One region of the Alteromonas nitratireducens genome, then DNA from elsewhere that is predicted to be linked to it. Evidence: predicted binding sites of a transcription regulator. Region 1 holds the regulator's gene; the other holds the start of a gene.

Region 1 (3,113 bases):
TGACCGGATACACCATGATTGTTCAGGATATTACAGAGCCGGGCGTGTATTCGTCAGGGCAACCCGCCATGCCAAACACCGACTGGCGCAAAAATGTAATTCGCCTGCGCCAGATCGACGGTCTGTATCAACGCGTGAAAACACTGGAAAAACAGTCTGGCTAACCAGTAAAGTGGCATGGACATCTGTCAACAAAGGGTGCCATGCCGCAATCAGGTCAACAGACCACAAAGCGGTATACATAGCGCCCAAAATGACTAGAATAGGCAACCAGTCAAAAGTTGCTGTCTGTTGACGTGTCATCAGTTATCAGCAGGCCGGGGCGGGGAACACTCCAACGTCCTTCGCAGGCCAAATCTAACCGCAGTTAAGGAGCCTCCATGTTACCTCGTGAAATGAACATTGCTGACTTTGATCCCGAACTGGCCAGTGCCATGGCAAAAGAAGTTGAGCGCCAGGAACAGCACATTGAGCTGATCGCGTCAGAAAACTACTGCAGCCCCCGGGTCATGGAGGCACAAGGCTCGCAGTTAACCAACAAATACGCGGAAGGCTATCCGGGTAAGCGTTATTACGGCGGTTGCGAGTATGTTGATATTGTTGAGCAACTGGCCATCGACCGTGCAAAGCAGTTGTTTGGTGCTGATTATGCGAACGTTCAGCCGCATTCAGGATCGCAGGCTAACTCTGCGGTATTTATGGCCCTGCTGGAAGCCGGTGACACCGTGCTGGGTATGAGCCTGTCAGAAGGCGGACACCTGACGCACGGTGCCCACGTTAACTTCTCTGGTAAGACCTACAACGCCGTGCAGTACGGTCTGAACCATGACACCGGTGAAATTGATTACGAGCAGGTCGAAGCACTGGCGCTGGAACACAAACCAAAAATGATCATTGGCGGTTTCTCTGCCTACTCTGGCATCGTCGACTGGCAGCGTTTCCGTGCGATCGCAGACAAAGTCGGTGCGTACCTGCTGGTCGATATGGCGCACGTCGCCGGTCTGGTCGCGGCGGGCGTGTATCCTAATCCACTGCCGCACGCGCACGTGGTTACCACCACAACCCACAAAACCCTGGCGGGGCCACGCAGCGGGCTTATTCTGTCGTCCTGTGGTGATGAAACGCTGTATAAGAAGTTTAACAGTGCCGTGTTCCCGGGTAATCAGGGTGGTCCACTGTGTCATGTGATTGCAGCTAAAGCGGTGGCCTTTAAAGAAGCGCTGCAGCCTGAATTCAAAACCTACCAGCAGCAAGTGGTTAAAAACGCCAAGGCAATGGTTGAGGTAATGAAGGCGCGTGGTTATAAAATTGTGTCTGGCGGCACCGAAAATCACCTGTTCCTGCTTGACCTGATCGACAAAGACATCACAGGTAAAGACGCGGACGCTGCGCTTGGCCGAGCTAACATTACCGTTAACAAAAACTCGGTACCTAATGATCCGCGTTCACCGTTTGTGACCAGTGGCCTGCGTATCGGCAGCCCGGCAATTACCCGCCGCGGCTTTGGCGAAGAGGAAGCGCGTCAGGTTGCCACCTGGATGTGTGACGTACTCGACAACATGGGTGACGAAAGTGTTGTTGAACGCGTTAAACAGGAAGTCATTGCACTGTGTGCAAAATTCCCTGTCTACGCGGCATAATGAACTTATCGGCACACCGTCCTGGTGTGCCATTAGCCTAACGAGGACGAACCATGTTTTGCCCCTTCTGTTCTGCGCAGGAAACGAAAGTCATTGATTCCCGGCTGGTCGCGGAAGGACATCAGGTTCGTCGTCGCCGGGAATGCGTCATTTGCCATGAGCGCTTTACTACATTTGAAAGTGCCGAACTGGTGATGCCCCGCGTCATTAAGCGGGATGGTTCCCGTGAACCGTTCAATGAAGAAAAACTCAGGGCGGGTCTGCAACGCGCTCTGGAAAAACGCCCGGTCAGCACAGAAAGTATTGAACAGTGTATTTTGTCGATTAAATCTAAATTGCGGGCAACCGGTGAACGTGAGGTCGAAAGCCAGTTTATCGGCAATCTGATCATGGACGCACTGAAAGAGCTCGACAAAGTCGCATACGTGCGCTTTGCCTCGGTTTACCGTTCATTTGAAGATATCCGCGAGTTCGGTGAAGAAATTGCCCGGCTTGGTGATTAATCCGCCGTCTCCCTTAACGGAGTAAATGTTGACGAATCCTGCTGAACGCGATTATTTCTGGATGGCGAAAGCCATACAACTCGCCCGGCGAGGTCTGTATACCACGTCGCCAAACCCCCGCGTCGGCTGCGTTATTGTTGATAGCACCAATACCCTGATAGGAGAAGGTGCGCATCTTCAGGCAGGCACGGCCCATGCGGAAGTACATGCACTGCAACAGACCGGACAGCGTGCAGCGGGTGCCACGGCTTACGTTACCCTTGAACCGTGCAGCCATTTTGGGCGTACTCCTCCGTGCGCCGATGCATTGGTGAAAGCGGGCGTACAGCGTGTTGTCGTTGCAATGACAGATCCCAATCCTGCGGTCAGCGGCCGCGGAATACAGCGGTTAAAAGACGCGGGCATTGACGTTGTCACTGGCGTGATGACCCGGGAGGCGGCCGCATTAAATCCAGGCTTTATCAAACGCATGACCACCGGAAAACCGCTGGTTACCGTCAAAATGGGGATCAGTCTGGATGGTAAAATTGCGTTATCAAACGGCGTGAGTCAGTGGATTACCGGTCCGGAAGCGCGCCGTGATGTGCAGCGTTTACGGGCCCGCAGTTGTGCCGTTCTGACCGGCGCAGGGACCGTCAGGCATGATAACCCCAGTTTGTTAGTCCGCCCTGAGCAGGCCATGTTTAGCGAATATCCGCTCGACATCATCAGGCAACCTGCCAGGGTAGTGGTAGAAGGCGTTAGCCCGCTGCCTGATGCCCGTCAGTGTTTTGATGACGGCTTCAAAACGTATCTGGTTACGACTGATGCGTCGAGGACCGCGGGTGATGCGACGCCACTGGTTGTAGCGGCGCGAGATGGCAGGCCTGATATCACAGCGCTGGTGCAGAAACTGGGTGACCTGCAGTTTAACGAGGTGCTGGTTGAGGCGGGGCCGGGTCTGGCAGGAGCGCTGCTTGCGGCCGGTGAA
Region 2 (3,113 bases), on a different contig from region 1:
GTGCTTAGATGCAGCACGGTTTTGTTCGTAAATAACTTGCAGTTGAGCTCTAACAAAGTCTTTGTACTTTGGATTATTATCAACTTCGATACCTAAAAACTCAGCAGCTTCTGCCAGTCCGTTGACTCCCAGCGTTAAAAATTGCTTTTCCAAGCTAATGAAGCCTGCGTCATAAACAGGTAGTGCTCCCGCTGCTTTATACTCCTCGATGAGTCTACGATAAGCGACTTGATACTTGTGTATCTTCTGAACTTCAGTGCTTAAATCTCTGCCATCCTGAATTAATCGGTTCATATTAATCGTGATCACGTTAATAGAACCTGTCGATACACCCCCAGCACCCAAGCTGTAAGAAAACGTATTGTCTGTTATCTCATTGCGTAATCGGCAACAAGAGGCTAATGAATCGGCACTTTCGGATTGATAAACAAAAAATGAGTTACCTTCACTCATCGCTTTAGCACAGGTCGCTGCAAAATTGATGTCTCTGACTGCCCCGTCTTTAGTCAACATTGCCGCTGTGACTACTGGAAAGGTGAGCACTGCCCGTTTACGTTCATTGTTAAACCACTCGAGAAAGAATGCTTGCAGCGATTCAATGTTCTCCCATTTGGGTTTGCTCATGTCGGGAAACACAAACTCGCCAAACATTGAATCGAAATAGAACTCGTCATAAAGCGATATGTTCCAAAAAACGCTTTGATATCCCCGCGCAGCTGCAGGTTGGTTTAGGGCATAAACAACATGCTGTAGATGGTTAGCTACCTCTTTTGCATGCGTATCCAGATAATTTTCTCCATAATCTCGACGTGCAAAATGGTCGAAATAAATCAGAAACTCGACCGTCGCAATCGCGCCAGCAAATTGGGCACTAATAGCAAACACTAAGTTGACAAAACTGCCACAGAACGACTCAATATGTTGAGGAGCCTTGGATTCACCGCCAAGCTCAGTCAACCCATTTAAGAGAAATGGGTACATGGTAATTGAAGTGCAGTAAGGCTTTAGACTGGTTTCGTCATGTACATAGATTTCATGTGCTTCTATCTGCCGCTGGTACTCAAGCGCAAGTTCATGACCAAATAGCTCTTCAATCTTATTACTGACTAAAGCCCGGTTTACCTGAATGAAATAGTCTTTCATCAGCTCGGCTTCAAGCGTGGCAATGTTTTTGTTCGTCACATTTGCGTTGGCGTCTAACTTCGCGCCATCAGCAGCGGTTTCAGCATTTAAGTAACTATCGATAAACTGCAGTTTTTGTTTTATATGTTTATCATCGAGTGTTAGCACACTTATTCTCCCAAAATTTATGGTTTAGTAATTCGCCTGTATTGACGTTTATTAGTTTTTGATTGGTCGACGGGGAGTCCAGTCCGCCAAGTGAAAAAATCCACTTGCCGGTTTTCAAGAATGACAGTTGTTTTTGGATTTTTGAGGATACTCTTGGTAGTCCGGTATAAAGACAGGTCTTGAGTTGTGATTGTCTGGCAATACGGAGCTTTTCTATCAAAGCTTCTGTATTCCACTCACCGCCAAAAAAGAGCACGCACGTTATAAATCCCTCGTATTTCTTTAGATATGCAGCAAACAGTTCATTGGTCAGTGATTTGCCAAGACTGCAGTCCCAAATATCGGAGCTGTGGCAGCCCTCACAACGCAACTTACAGCCTGTTATCGTGAATCCAAGTGATACCTCATCAGGTACTTCTTGAAAAAGCACTTGAGGTTCCAGTGAGTTAAAAAGGGGTTGCATTGAATAGCCCGGTAACTACATGTGGTGCTATTTAAACACTAAAAGCACTATATGTAGTATTGATCCAGATCAAAGCATACAGCGGATCATCATTTTTCCATCTTCTCACAAAACGCTTGGTTGCAAAAAATGTCTGGTAATTGAGCGCTTAACGCACTTCTATCCATTCGAACGAAAGCTACGTAGATATATCTTTACTACATCCCGATCACTTTTTCTGCTGCTCTAGCTACCCATGAGTCAAGAGCATCTCGCTCGTTTGTGATCTTGTTATCAGGGTGCCCCAAGTACTCCTTAACTGAAGTGTTCTGCGAAATAAACTGACGTTTCCAGCTCATTGCATTCAACCCTTCGTCCTTATATGCAGTCATTAACTCATCGAGAATTCTTTGAAATGTGATGGAGGTATCACCTGCGCGGAAAAATAATGTGGATAAGCTTTCAGTATCCAATGTCCCGTCCTTCTTTGGCTTACACGTTAATTCAATTTCTAATATTTGAATCGTCGTCGATTTGTCTCGCTTAACTACAGCATGGCAATATCGACGAGGCCTACCTCCAACCAAATGCTGGCTGCGACATCTTTTCCTCGGGACGTCTCCTATACTGCTCTGAATTTGCCACCCGTGCTCTTCCTGCAGTTTTTGCAGCATAGATTGAAAGAACACAATTTTTTCAGGTGCATCGATTAAGTCTGGAGGATCAAGATTGTCAACATCCGCCTTTGATCCCTTTCCATTGTCACTCCCTTTCTTCAAGCTGGCTAATTCTTCAGGGGGTTGCTCCTGTAAATCATCCAAATCTGGTTCAGTTTGTGGTGGTAGCACTTTTACCTGCCTTGTGCTTCTTCTCGTGTCGAGTTCTACATCAAAGTGCAAGCCGCTTCTGCCTAACTTCAGCAAGTGTCTTTTTCTATTTGAGTTCGGTTTTGTGTCTGGATCCAGCTCTCTAGTATTTACGGGTGGTCTATTTGGTGGTTTAGGTTTCTCGTCACTATTTTCAGGGTCTTTGTTAAGTAAAAGGTGATCATCAGGGTGTGAAAAATAAACAACATCAAGGTCAGGTGCTGTAAGGCCAGAAACCGACCTAATCTCTCGAATAAATACCTGATTTATTTCAGACTCTCTGCCCGTATAGCCTGAAATTGAAATTTCACAGTGGCTTAAATCTGGCGGCGTAAAATCAAATGTCCACCGATCTGCGCCGTTTACTATGATTGAATTCTGATTAATTGATTTGAAAATCGAGCCGAAGCTATCTTGAATGTCAGGATCAAACAACAACCACGTAAAGAACTTTCGGTACTGTAAGTTATTCATGTACCTAACAGGTATATTCGAAGACAACTCAACGTTACCAA

Evidence for each region. The regulator NrdR, encoded in region 1, represses ribonucleotide reductase genes. The targets are predictions, from matches to a motif close to AAACACNANATNTNGTGTTT.
Region 2: nrdG (anaerobic ribonucleoside-triphosphate reductase activating protein) is a predicted target of NrdR. The motif match lies at 1,796-1,815, and genes of this name have one in related genera.

Annotation. Positions count from the first base shown of each region.
Region 1 covers NZ_JBFNPK010000012.1:81,439-84,551, forward strand. The annotation lists gene lpxD (UDP-3-O-(3-hydroxymyristoyl)glucosamine N-acyltransferase) at 1-164, shown strand, start outside; gene glyA (serine hydroxymethyltransferase) at 381-1,640, shown strand; gene nrdR (transcriptional regulator NrdR) at 1,694-2,143, shown strand; gene ribD (bifunctional diaminohydroxyphosphoribosylaminopyrimidine deaminase/5-amino-6-(5-phosphoribosylamino)uracil reductase RibD) at 2,169-3,113, shown strand, end outside.
Region 2 covers NZ_JBFNPK010000023.1:6,871-9,983, reverse strand. The annotation lists gene nrdD (anaerobic ribonucleoside-triphosphate reductase) at 1-1,290, opposite strand, end outside; gene nrdG (anaerobic ribonucleoside-triphosphate reductase activating protein) at 1,274-1,753, opposite strand; gene AB1N33_RS15250 (Tn7-like element transposition protein TnsE) at 1,951-3,113, opposite strand, start outside.